DNA from 3 places in the Oscillibacter acetigenes genome. Region 1 is predicted to be linked to each of the others. Evidence: riboswitches for the same ligand, from Rfam matches in the RefSeq annotation. Region 1 holds a riboswitch; each other region holds the start of a gene.
What was found. A riboswitch is a leader RNA that binds a small molecule or an ion and turns the genes downstream of it on or off. The one in region 1 is predicted to bind FMN.
Positions count from the first base shown of each region.

Region 1 (4,352 bases):
GTTGGACAGTGCCTCTTCCTCCGGCACCAGCAGGGCCGCCTGGGCGGCGTCCTCCGCTGCGTCGTCCTCACAGAAGACGAACAGGTCCTCCCGGTCCAGATACAGCAGCATCTGGGATGCTGCCGTCCGCTCGCTGCGCACGTCGTACCAGTCAAAGGCGATCAGATCGAAGTCCTCAAAGCCCTCAAACGCTTCGATCTGCCCCTCGTGGATGTAGTCCAGCACCTTGGCGTCCATATAGGGCTCCATCTCCCGGATGCGGGACATGGGCAGTACCTTTCGCATGGCGGTCTCTCTCCTCTCGGTCTCTCACAGGTTTTCCAGGCCGGCGTCCTTGGGCGGCAGGCCGTCATAGAGCCCGGCGCACTTCCACAGTGCCGCGAGAAACCAGATGATGCCCACCAGCAGGGCAATCAGGGCCATCAGTGCCAAAGCGTCCAGCAGCAGGCCGCCCAGCGTTCCGGCAATCTGTGCCGCCAACAGGACAAACCAGGCGGTCCGTGCCGAAGTGCCGTTCAGATCTGTCCCATAATGGGTCTCCATCTCCAAAATGGCCTGGATCACGCTCCAGGAAATATACAGGGCGACCGCCAGAGCAGCCAGCTCCAGGAGCGTACTCAGCCAGTTTGCGCCGGTCACGCCCAGCAAGTCTCCCACCCACAGGATACCTGTGTATATGGCCACAGCCACAGCAAAGGGGCGGAGTTTCCCGAATCGACCGCTCTCTCCCAACAATTCCCCTGCTGCCCGATAGAGTAAGATATAACCCGCAAAGGTCGGCAGCAGATTCAGTGTATGTCCGTTGATTGTCACATAAAAATTGATAAAGATCAAGAAGAACCCCCAAAAGATTCCCTTCACTGCATTTCCTCCTCCCGCTTCTTTTGTACATGCCTTTTTCCGAAATACAGCACCAGCACCCCCGCCGCGATCTTCACGGCGGCGTACAGGGCCGGGAACAGCAGCACACCTGCCGGGAACACGTCAAGCAGATTCACTCCGCCCATCTCCGCCATATCCCAGCCGATCAGACCCGTGAATCCGCCCAGCATCCCCCGGTACGCCAGATAAAACAGCGCCAGCTGCACCAGATCCAATACGCCCCAGGCGATCAGCACCCATCCCAGCAGGTACCACTTCCGCTTGCTAAAGGCCAAAAAACGCTCCACCCAGTCCTTCCGTTCCTGGGGCGGCGGCTGCTTCTCCTCCGGCTTCGTCTGCTCCAGCTGGAGGCGGAGCAGATAGTCTGTTGTCACACCGAAAATATCCGCCAGGGCCACCACTTTGTCCGTCTCCGGCATGGTCTCGTCCCGTTCCCAGCGGCTGACGGCCTGCCGGCTCACCTGCAGGCGCTCGGCCAGCGCGTCCTGGCTCATGCCGGCTCTCTGCCGGAGGGATTGCAGCTTCTCTCCGAATGTCATAGGCATTCTCCCTTCTCTTGGATGCCTTCAGCTTATCAGGCCGCCCGGTTGCATACCAGCAACCAAGCATGGAAGTTCCGCAATCTCAGATTGCCTTCCTCTCCAACATACCACAACAGGGCTCCCCGCGCAACGGCTCCGGCCCATATTGCAAGAAAAAACCAAGGCACCGGACGTCTCCGCATCCAAGCGCCCCGGCCTATCGGGCGGGCTCCAGCACAATGGGCAGGTCCACGATCTCCAGCCCCCGGCGCATGGCGTACTCCACCGTGTACCGGGTTCCGCCGGGAGACCCGTCAAAGGCGGCGATCAGCAGCGCGGCGTGGTCCACCATATACCGGTCCCGCCGCTGCATACAGGCGGGGGTGTAGCAGGCGGACACCAGGGTCTCAAAGTCACAGGCAGCCACCAGCCGCTCATACCGCCGCCGCTGGTCCGGCGGCCAGGCATCCGCCTGGGAGGGACATGGGACGGCCGCCTCCACCGTCACGTCCGGGTGCGTCTGGCGCAGGCGGAGGACGCACTCGCAGAAATACAGGTCACAGCCCAGGGCCATGCCGCAGAGAAAGTGACGGAATCCCTCCTGATAGGCCGCCTCCACCGCGTCTGCGATGCGGGCCTTGAGCGACACGCAGCGCAGGTCCTCCTCGTTATACCGCCATGGCAGCTTACCGGGCCGGTGCCCGGTAAAGCAGCAGGCCGCCTGCCGCCCCCGCATGGTCTCCGCCTCCCTCCTTCTGGTCTTTGATTCAGTATAGAACATCCGTTCTTGTTTGTAAAGACCCACGGGAAATTTGCCGTTTTTTCATTTAGGGACTTGCAATTTCTTCCGCGCTGTCATATACTATGGCCAGAAAGCAACTGAATACTTTGTCTTCAGGGCGGGGTGAAATTCCCCACTGGCGGTACAGTCCGCGACCGCCTGCGCGTATGCACAGGCGCTGACTCGGTGAAACTCCGGGACCAACAGTTACAGTCTGGATGGAAGAAGATGAGTGCGGCGTGGCCGCGCGTTTGTTCGCGCTCCTGCGTTGCGTGGATCACCTTGGAGAAGCCAAAGCGTCCAGGGTGTTTTCAAGCAACGAAAAGGAGTGTATTTTTATGTCCGAACCCAATGCCAACGCCATCAAGAACCCCTCCCGGCCCGCAACAAACGTCCGAACCATCACCTCCCTGGCCATGCTGGCGGCCATCGCCTATGTGGTGATGCTCCTCAGCAAGATGCTGCCACAGGTGTCCGGCTTCCTGCAGATGGACCTGAAGGACACGGTCATCTGCATCGGCGCCTTCCTCTTCGGACCTCTGTCCGCCGCCGTCATCTCCATCGTGGTGGCCGTGGTGGAGATGTTCACCGTCAGCGACACCGGCCCCATCGGCTGCATCATGAATGTGCTGGCTACCTGCGCCTTCTGCTGCACCGCCGCCTTCGTCTACAAGAAGTTCCACACCCGCAAGGGCGCCGTCATCGGTCTGGCCCTGGGCACTGTTTGCCTCACCGTGGTGATGCTGCTGTGGAACTATCTCATCACGCCCATCTACATGGGAATGGATCGCGAGGAAATCGTGGTCCCCATGCTGATCCCGGTGTTCCTGCCCTTCAACCTGGTGAAGGGCGGCCTGAACATGGCGCTGATCCTGCTGCTCTACAAGCCGGTGGTCACCGCCCTGCGGAAGGCCCGGCTGGTACCGGAGTCCCATGCGCCTGTCGAGGGCAAGGGCAAGCTGAGCGCCGGGTTCCTCCTGTTCTCCCTGGCCCTGCTGGCAACCTTTGTGGTGCTGGCCCTGGTGCTGATGGGGATTCTGTAAATCTGAACACCACAGGCGCGGGGGCGGATACCGTCCCCGCGCCTTTTACTGCGGCCCATATCCGTCCCTCCGCCTCCCTGCGCCGGTATGTCAAAACCTTCCCATCCCTTCTCCCTTTTCAGGAACGAACAGATGTGCTATAATAGAAGTGAGAAAGGAGGCGGGGCCATGGACCGCATCATCCTGCACTGCGATCTGAACAGCTTTTACGCCTCCGTGGAGCTGCGGAGCCGACCAGACCTGCAGAACGTGCCCGTGGCGGTCTGCGGAGATCCCACCTCCCGCCACGGCATCATCCTGGCCAAGAATGAACCGGCGAAAAAATTCGGCGTCCAGACGGCGGAAACCATCTGGCAGGCCAAGAAAAAGTGCCCGGAGCTGGTGCTGCTGCCACCCCACCACAAACTGTACCGGCAGGTCTCCAAAGAGGTCAACACCATCTACGAGCAGTACACGGACCTGGTGGAGCCCTTCGGCATCGATGAGAGCTGGCTGGACGTCACCCATACCCTCCACCTCTTCGGCGGTGATGCCAAGGCCCTGGCAGACCATCTGCGGCAACGGATGAAGCAGGAGATGGGACTGACCCTCTCAGTGGGGGTCTCCTTCAACAAGGTGTTTGCCAAGCTGGGCAGCGACTACCGGAAACCCGACGCCACCACTGTCGTCTCCCGGGAGAACTGGCAGAGGCTGGTCTGGCCTCTGCCGGTGGGGGCGCTGCTGTACGTGGGGGGCGCCGCCCGGAAGATTTTGGCCCAGTTCGGCGTGAAGACCATCGGAGAGTTGGCGGCCTGCAAGCGGGATGCCCTGGAGACCCTGATGGGCAAAATGGGCGTCCAGCTCCACGACTATGCCAACGGGCTGGACACCGATCCAGTCCGCTCCCGGTACGAGCCGGAGATGGTGAAGTCCGTTGGCAACGGCACTACCTTCCCGAAAAACCTCACCACCGCAGAGCAGGTGCGGGGCGGCGTCGCCGTGCTGGCGGACTCCGTGGCCACCCGACTGCGGCACAGCGGGCTGTATGCCGGCGGCGTCCAGGTGACGGTGCGGGATCCCCAGTTCCATGACCGCTCCCGTCAGATGCAGCTCTCCGCCCCCACCCACCTGATCCGGGAGCTGACG
Region 1 is NZ_JAOQKG010000003.1:5,861-10,212, reverse strand. Features, by position in the region: gene OCV80_RS06725 (magnesium transporter CorA family protein) at 1-285, opposite strand, end outside; gene OCV80_RS06720 (hypothetical protein) at 310-861, opposite strand; gene OCV80_RS06715 (helix-turn-helix domain-containing protein) at 858-1,421, opposite strand; gene OCV80_RS06710 (SLOG family protein) at 1,621-2,139, opposite strand; FMN riboswitch at 2,290-2,418, shown strand; gene OCV80_RS06705 (ECF transporter S component) at 2,523-3,227, shown strand; gene dinB (DNA polymerase IV) at 3,396-4,352, shown strand, end outside.

Region 2 (4,352 bases), on a different contig from region 1:
CAGGAGAAATCCGGCTGTAAAAAACGGCTTGCCGGATATACTCGGACTGGCTCATGGAGAGGGCGGCGCATTTGTCCTCAAAGGCTCTGCGCTCGTCCTCGGTCAGACGGGTCTTGACAACACATTTCCGCTTGGGGGTGTTGTAGGTTTTGTGTGGCATGGTGGCTCAACTCCTTTCAAACTGCAACGGACAATTTTTATCTAAAACACAAGTATTGGGGCAAGTTTTTTCAGCGGCGCAAGCCGCAAAAGGCGGGTTTGGGGTGGCAACCCCAACAAGTATCTGACCGGGGGACAAATGAGCGAAAAGCGAAATTTGGTACACTGGTCGATACTTGCTCTCCGTGACTGCAAACTTTCTCTCACTTCCGTCCGCCACTTTTTTGGAAAACTGCAACCACAAAAGTTTGTTTCTCTTTTTCTGCTACTACTAATCCTGTAAAGGGCATTCCTGCCCGCTTTCGCTAAAATGACACCGGACGCAGTGGTTTCTACCCGGTGTTGGAGAAATCCTTTCTCTTTGCCCTCTACTACGGGTAAATGCTCCAAATGCCAAACACCAGGGCAGAAAAATTCCCTCCTCGCTTACTACTACAACCGGCAGGGGGCAAAATGGCCGGGAGCGGAGCCGGACAACAAAAAAAGCAGTAAATCTTTTTCAAGACTTACTGCTTTCGCTGGCCGCGTCGGTGGCGGCTGGTATTCAGTTTTTATGACTTGTCCGGTGGTTCGTCAAGCCGGAACTTGAATTGACAGTCAATTAACCGCTGCTTTACATAGTCCTCCACCTCGGCGTTGACCTGCCCGTTCACTTTTGAGAAATAGCGGATATATCCGGCGTAGTGGAGCAGGACAGCGTTCACGGCTTCTGGGTCGCCCTCACGGGCTTTGAGGATTGTTTCATAGGGGAGAAGTCTACTCATACCGGCTCACCCCCATTTCTTCGCGTAGCCGCTGCAAGGCAAGCTGGATATGCCGCCCCGCTGTGCTGCGTGACCGGCCAATACACGCGCCGATCACGCGCTGCGGCTGGCGCAGAAAGTAATAGCGCAGGATTTCTTCCCGCGTCTGCTCCGGCAAAACAGAGATCGCGTCGGCAAGGGCGGCGTTGCAGAGCAGGACGGTCTGACCGCAGACGGTAAATGGGTATTCCTCGTCCGGCTCCGACGCGGCAAACTGGACAAACTTCTCGTTCATCAGATAGTCAAGGGAAACTTGCCGTTCCCATTGCCGTTTAAGCTTCAAAATCTTGTCCAAGGCGGCACAGCGGATAACAGTCTTGCAAAAGGCGTTGTACCTGCGCTGGATATATTCTTGATAGGCTATCTGGTCGGTCATGGAAATTCCCCTTTCTGAATAATAGTGCGGGGCGGTGGCACTTCTTGCTGTCGCCCCTTGATTGCCTACCAGCAAAGGCGGGCGGGGCTGTCAACGGCTGCGCATATGCGCCGTTCATCTTGACCGTTGACTGGCTCGGCTGGGTTTGCTATTTACCCGACAAACTTGAATTTGAATACTACGATTTTATGAGCGATTATCGCTCACCGTGGGTTTTCAATAAAATCCTCCAAAAGCCTTGAAAACAAAGGGTTTTTCGCAGCGTGTTCGCCTTATCCCTTTATTCGGTTTCACACAAGTTTACCCTTGCCCTGGCCACTCATAAGGGCAAAAGCAAGGGCAAGAAAATCTCGCAACAGGATATGGCAACGTGTGGCAATCGGGGAACTGTGACGTATGTGCGAATATATTATAGCGGAGGATTTTATTATGGACAAGTACATTTTTGACAAGAACAACGGCCTTTGGTATGAACTGATTGGCGACTACTATCTTCCCTGTCTGACCGTACCCGCTGAAGAAGGACAGCCTGTTGGCGTATGGGGTCAGCGGCACAAGCGGTATCTCAAAGAATACCGCCCAGCCTTTTATAATGCTTTGCTGTTAAGCGGCAAACTGAATGGCTACCTTGCCGATATTGACCGGCAGGCACAGGAGCAAATGGTCACCGTCATTCGGCAAATGTCGAAGGCCCAAGGAATTACTGAAGTGTTGAAAGCTACCAACCAAGCGGAGTGGGTAGGAATGATGAATAATATCTGTTTTGCGGCAGTAGAAATGATTCATGATGAAATCATATACGCATAAGTACGAAAGCGGCTGGGGATATACCCTGCCGCTTTCATGCTCGTCAAAACAGTTATCTGCCAGTGAAGATGCAGCCCTCTATATCAGTAATTGAAAATAAGACAAGGCAGACTAAAAGGAGAGGGAACAATACTTTGCAACTTTCAACCCCATTTTGTTGCATTTCACGCCAGGCAAAAGGATGTTTTGCAAAGAAAATCAAGCAATGCGAAATTAAAATATACCCTCTTGACAAACGAACTATAATTCTATATACTCAGTTCTGTCAATTGAATAAAATCTTCAGGGCAGGGTGTAAGTCCCTACCGGCGGTACAGCCCGCGAGCCGAAAGGCATGATTCGGTGAAACTCCGAAGCCGACAGTATAGTCTGGATGAAAGAAGATTTGCAGTACACAGGGATGAAGTTTATCACCCTGTGCGTGTAAGTTGCTCTGGATTGTTTTCAATCCAGAGTTTTATTTTATGCCGGCGCTATGTCTGTGTCTATCTGCGTCGCCCTGAACGATTTGTTCAGGGCGATTTTTGCTTTTGAGGTGATGGTATGAGTGACGAGGATTATATGTCTTTGGCTTTGCATTTTGCAAAGAAGGGAGTTGGCTGGACGGCCCCGAATCCAATGGTGGGCGCAGTTATCGTGAAAGAGGGCCGGGTGATCGGGCGGGGCTGGCATGAAAAATGTGGACAGCCACACGCCGAGAGGAACGCCCTTGCCTCTTGTACCGAGCCCTCGGAGGGAGCGACTATGTATGTCACACTGGAACCCTGCTGCCACTACGGGCATCAGCCACCATGCACGGAGGCCATCTTAAACGTCGGCATCAAGCGGGTGGTGGTAGGTTCCGGCGATCCAAATCCCCTTGTCAGCGGGAGAGGTATTCAAATACTCCGAGAACACGGAATAGAGGTGACGGAACATATCCTGGAGGACGAATGTACCCGGCTGAATGAGGTGTTCTTCCACTACATCCAGACAAAGCGCCCCTTTGTGGTGATGAAATACGCCATGACGCTGGACGGAAAAATCGCAACCTATACAGGGGCCTCCAAATGGGTCACGGGAGAGCAGGCAAGAAATCATGTGCAGGAGCAGCGCCACCGCTACACCGGCATCATGGTGGGAGTTGGAACGGTACTGGCCGACGATCCCTTGTTGACCTGCCGGAAAGCCGGGTGCAAAAACCCCATTCGCATTATCTGTGATACCGATTTACGCACTCCTCTAACCGCCCAAGTAGTCACTACGGCAAAACAGGCTCCTACTATCCTCGTTACCTGCTGCGCTGACCGTGAAAAATGGACGGGCTACGAAGAAGCCGGCTGCCGTATTCTGCCGGCGGAACGGAAGAATGGCCGCATTGATTTGGAGCGGTTGATGGAACGGCTGGGGCAGGAGGGCCTTGACAGCATTTTGTTGGAGGGCGGCGGCACGCTGAACTGGGCCGCGCTGGAAAGCGGCATCGTTCAGAAAGTGCAGGCATATATCGCGCCCAAGCTGTTCGGAGGGCAGACGGCAAAAACGCCGGTAGAGGGCGCTGGTGTACCGTTGCCCGACTGTGCGTTCCAGTTGAAAAACATGGTTATCACGCAGTTGGGGGAGGACATTCTGCTGGAAAGTGAGGTGGCAAGTCATGTTCACCGGGATTGTTGAAGAAATTGGAACGGTGACACAAATCCGGCACGGCCCGCACTCCGCAATCCTCACCATAGCGGCTGAAACCGTTTTGGAAACTACGAAAATCGGAGACAGCATCGCCGTCAACGGTATCTGTCTCACCGTTACCGCTTTATCGGACACCTCTTTTTCGGCGGATGTCATGCACGAAACGCTGAACCGCTCTGCTCTGTCCCGGCTGGGTACGGGAAGTCATGTGAATTTGGAGCGGGCCATGCCCGCGGACGGGCGTTTTGGCGGACATATCGTGGCCGGTCATGTGGATGGCGTTGGAACGGTGGCAAATGTGCGGCGGGACGATACGGCAGTCTGGTTCACCGTGCGGGCGGCGCCGGATATTCTGCGCTATATCGTGGAGAAAGGCTCTGTGGCGATAGACGGGATTAGCTTGACCGTGGCGGCAGTCACACAGACGGATTTTTCCATTTCCGCCATTCCCCACACCGTGGCGAATACGGTTTTGCGGGAACGGAAAAGGGGCGACCCGGTCAACCTGGAAACAGATGTGATTGGGAAGTATGTAGAAAAGCTGC
Region 2 is NZ_JAOQKG010000001.1:510,249-514,600, reverse strand. Features, by position in the region: gene OCV80_RS02705 (plasmid mobilization protein) at 1-160, opposite strand, end outside; gene OCV80_RS02700 (helix-turn-helix domain-containing protein) at 711-923, opposite strand; gene OCV80_RS02695 (sigma-70 RNA polymerase sigma factor region 4 domain-containing protein) at 916-1,338, opposite strand; gene OCV80_RS02690 (TnpV protein) at 1,768-2,145, shown strand; FMN riboswitch at 2,420-2,534, shown strand; gene ribD (bifunctional diaminohydroxyphosphoribosylaminopyrimidine deaminase/5-amino-6-(5-phosphoribosylamino)uracil reductase RibD) at 2,689-3,795, shown strand; gene OCV80_RS02680 (riboflavin synthase) at 3,776-4,352, shown strand, end outside.
Region 2: linked by a shared signal. The riboswitch ahead of ribD (bifunctional diaminohydroxyphosphoribosylaminopyrimidine deaminase/5-amino-6-(5-phosphoribosylamino)uracil reductase RibD) and the one ahead of OCV80_RS06705 (ECF transporter S component) in region 1 are both predicted to bind FMN.

Region 3 (4,352 bases), on a different contig from region 1:
GGCGATGCCGGAGAAAATGAACATTCCCAGAAGGTATGGAATTGCGGTAAGGACCGCCTTGAAGCCGTCGGTATAGGCCACACCTGCCCGGCCCATCAGACCGCTGCCGCCGATGATCGTCGCGCAGACGGTGGCCATCAGCACCATCGGCCCAAAGGACCGGCCCGCTACATAATAATCCTTTGTGTTCTGGATCCGCCTGACGGAATAGACCCCCACCAGGACCATGATGACAAGGTATGCCGCAATGATTCCCAGATCCAAAATCGTCAATACGCTGTGATCCATCAAAAATGCCCTCCTTTTCTTTGTTTGCTCCAGAGGGCCGCACCTGCATACCTTTGTCCGGCAAGATCTTCAGCAGCTGTCTGCTTCCATTCACACCCACATTATATATGTTTCGGCGCAGCCCTCTACCCATAAGGGCAGATCCTGATCCATATTCTTCACCCCTTCTAACCACGTCCTCTTGTGGCAGTGAATATATGAACATTATAATGTTACTTGAAAAAAATGTCAATTTGTCCGATATGTATCAGAAATTCTTTATTCAAAAAGTATATATGCCATCCCGCCAGTTTTGCCAACCATGATACCTGGACCAAGGGACGCTGTATACTGCACAAAGAAAAACTGCGCATCCATACAAGCCCCTGCCTGCTGGATGCGCAATTTCCTATATCATCTACCATCATTCATGCGTCAGCAAATACTCTTTCAGTCCGCTGAGAGACGCCCTGCCGGCCTCTGCCCCGAGGTCATAAACAGCCTGCAGCTTGGCGGGGTCCTTTTCCACACGCCTGATTGGGAGTGGGCCATTGGGCCGAACCACGAAGAGCCCCCCGCGCTGCTCCATCCCTATGATCTCCTCCACCTGCCGGTTATAGACTTCCCACCGCCGGTTCAGACTCTCCGCAAAGGCCGGATAGCGATGGTAATAGAGGCGGTTGAATCGCTGAAGCCATGCTGCGGGCCGCTCTTTCCGATACTCCAAGGGACGTGTGAGCACGAGAACGGTCTTGTCGTAGCCCAGACTCTTGCAGAAATGGACTGGAATACTGTCGCTGACCCCGCCATCCAGGTAGAACCTCCCATCCAACTCCACAGGCCGGGAGACATAGGGCATGGCAGAGGTGGCCCGCAGGACCTCCATCTGACGGAACGGCTCTGTGATCCGGATATACTCCGGGGCGCCTGTGTGCAGATCGGTGACCGCGGCATAGAAGTCAACGCCCGATCTCTGAAAGGCCGCTTCATCAAATACGTCCAGCTTGGAGGACACCTCATAGAAGGCAAAGTCGGCGTTGATCAGATTGCCCGTGGTCAGCAGCGAGCGCAGCCCCATGTACCGCTTATCCCGGATATACTTCAAATTATACCGTATGGCGCGTCCCTTCTGACCGGCGGGAGCATTGATCCCAAACAGCGCACCGGCCGACACACCGACGATTCCATCAAAGGATATCTGTTCATCCATCCAGGAGTCCAGAACGCCTGCGGTAAACATTCCGCGCATGGCGCCGCCCTCCAAGACCAAGCCCGTTTTCATCCCTGTCCTGCCTCCTGTGATTTTGTCGATTTTGATATTTTACCACAGGAAAAGCCAAAATGGAATGCCTTGTACGGGACACAGGATATCGATCAGAAAGCGCAGAAGTTGATACGGCGGGAAGGACATTTTCCTTGACGGTTCTTTTATTTAATGATACATTTAGGTATGTAAGTTTTCTTCGGAAACGAGATATTTCTCTACTGGCGGTAACAGTCCGCGAGCGATCAGCTAATCCGGTGGAATTCCGGAGCCAACAGGTTCGGTCTGGAGGGGAGAAGAAGGCTTTCTGGTGCCGTGCCGGATGCCCATCCTCCTCAAGCAAAAGTGTATACTCTAAGCACCCGGTACAGCCATCTCTCTGCGTCAGGGAAATGGCGCCGGGATTTTTTATTTCCGGCGGCTTCTCCCTCGGAAGCGTCCAGTATGAATACGGAAGGAGCCTTGCTATGGAGCCAAACCTGCAGCCAAACCCATTGGAAACGGATCCCATACCCAAACTGATCGTTCGATACGCCGTTCCCACCTCACTGACACTGATGGTCAACTACCTCTATAACATCGTGGATCAGATCTTTGTCGGACAGGGCGTGGGCATTACAGGAATGGCAGCCACTAATATCGCGTTCCCGCTGACCATTCTGGTCAATGCTGTGGCATTGATGCTGGGAGACGGATGTGCCGCCAATATCAGTCTGTGCCTGGGTCGGAAAGAGCAGCGGGAGGCGGACAGCACCATCAGTCACGCCCTCACCCTGATCTTGGCCAGCGGTCTGCTGGCCGCTCTGGCCTGCGGCATCTTCGCCCCGCAGATCGTAGTCCTTTTCGGCGCGACGTCGACTGCCTATGCAGAGTCTCTGTCCTAATATGCGCGCCATCGCATGGGGGATCCCGTTCCAGCTCCTTTGTCCCGCCTTCACCGCCATTATCCGGGCGGACGGCTCCCCGCAGTACATGATGAAGTGCATGATGACAGGGGCGGTCATCAACCTGATCCTGGACCCTATCTTTATCTTTCCGCTGAAGATGGGCGTTGTGGGCGCCGGGATCGCCACGGTGATCGGGCAGGTGGCTGCTGGATGCCTGGCCCTGCTCTACCTGCGCCGCCTCAAAACCGTTCATATCCGGCGGGAGGACCTGCGCCCTACACGGAAGCTGACCTGTCGTATTCTGGCACTGGGCTTCCCCAGCTTGCTTACGCAGATGCTCTCCGCTCTGGTGCAGATTACCCTGAACAATCTGATGCGGGCCTATGGAGCCGCCACAGTCTATGGCAGTGACATTGCCTTATCCGTCTACGGCATGATGATGAAGGTCTACCAGATCGCTCACTCCATGTTCGTCGGGGTGTCCTCTGCCATCCAGCCCATCAACGGCTATAATTTCGGCGCCAACCACTATGCGCGGGTCCAAAAGACATTCCATATAGCTTCTCTTATTGCAGTAGGCATTTCAGTGGTGTGGTTTCTCATTTTCATGGTGTTCCCGCGGCAGATCGCAAGCTGCTTTGTATCGGACAATGCGCTCTATCTGGATTGCGCACAGCACTGCTTCCGGCTCTATATGCTGGCCTTTTTCCTGTATGGCCTTCACATGACCTCAGCCTCCTTCTTCCAGGGGATCGGCCGGCCTGGTAAGTCCCTGCTGATTCCTCTGGCCCGGCAGGGCTGCTTCCTGATCCCTCTGGCGCTTCTGCTATCCCGCTCCTTCGGGCTGGACGGCGCACTTCTGGCCGCACCGATAGCCGATGCTCTTGCGTTCCTGCTCTGCCTGCTGCTGGCCCGCTGGGAATTTCGGAGTTGGAGAAGAAAGGGCTGGCTGTGCAAAGGAGAGCGCAAATATCGCGCATCATAAGCGCACATGTTCCGAAGCCCCTGGATCGAGCATTTATAAATGAAAATCTATCATTGGGAGGACGATTCCCATGACAACGCGGACCCTTTCATTGCAGTTGGAGGAAGATTTCACCACACATACAGCCGCACTGTTTGTAAGCCATGTCAATGTCTTTCAGAGCACCATCCGCATAATCGCCGGTGAGCGAAGCATCAATGCGAAAAGTCTTCTCGGGGTCGTCTCCTTCGGCTTTCGTCAGGGACAGCAGGTACAGGTCGCTGCAGACGGCCCTGACGAAGCCGAAGCTGTAAACGCGTTGTCGCAATTTTTCCAGTCTTCTGCTTCCGCATGACTTGTCTGCATATAGGAGATGGAGAAGAACCTCAATGAAGCCATTCAACACAAAAGAGAGATTCTCTATTCCGAACCTGATGGGATATTTTCGGCTCCTCCTCATTCCGGTATTCTGTTACCTCTATCTGGCAAAAGAAGCGTACCATTGGGCCGCAGGTGTTGTCCTCCTCTCCAGTCTCACGGATCTGTTTGATGGGATGATCGCAAGAAAGTTCAACATGATCACAAATTTGGGCAAGGCGCTTGACCCGATCGCGGACAAACTGACACACGGTGCATTGGCTCTTTGTCTGGCCTTCCGCTATCCCCAGATGTGGGTCCTGTTTGGTCTTATGGTGCTCAAGGAGGGCTACATGGTGGTTATGGGCCTGCTCTTTTTCAGAAAAGGGAAAATGCTCAATCTGAAAATATCTTAGGCATACGAATTCCTCCACACCCGTGTGACTTTTCTATCAAATGATCCATTTGAAGATGTGAACGGTTTTCCCTTTTGGGAGAAACAAAAATGTAACACGAGCGCATACTTACTTTTGCAGGCCGGCTCCGTATGGAGCGAATACACATGCATTAAGACAACCATTTTATTTATTTGGTCATTTTTGATGGACATTTT
Region 3 is NZ_JAOQKG010000002.1:337,933-342,284, reverse strand. Features, by position in the region: gene OCV80_RS05590 (sodium:solute symporter family protein) at 1-288, opposite strand, end outside; gene OCV80_RS05585 (patatin-like phospholipase family protein) at 692-1,549, opposite strand; FMN riboswitch at 1,723-1,836, shown strand; gene OCV80_RS05580 (MATE family efflux transporter) at 1,999-2,415, shown strand; gene OCV80_RS05575 (MATE family efflux transporter) at 2,417-3,403, shown strand; gene OCV80_RS05570 (HPr family phosphocarrier protein) at 3,474-3,737, shown strand; gene OCV80_RS05565 (CDP-alcohol phosphatidyltransferase family protein) at 3,772-4,155, shown strand.
Region 3: linked by a shared signal. The riboswitch ahead of OCV80_RS05580 (MATE family efflux transporter) and the one ahead of OCV80_RS06705 (ECF transporter S component) in region 1 are both predicted to bind FMN.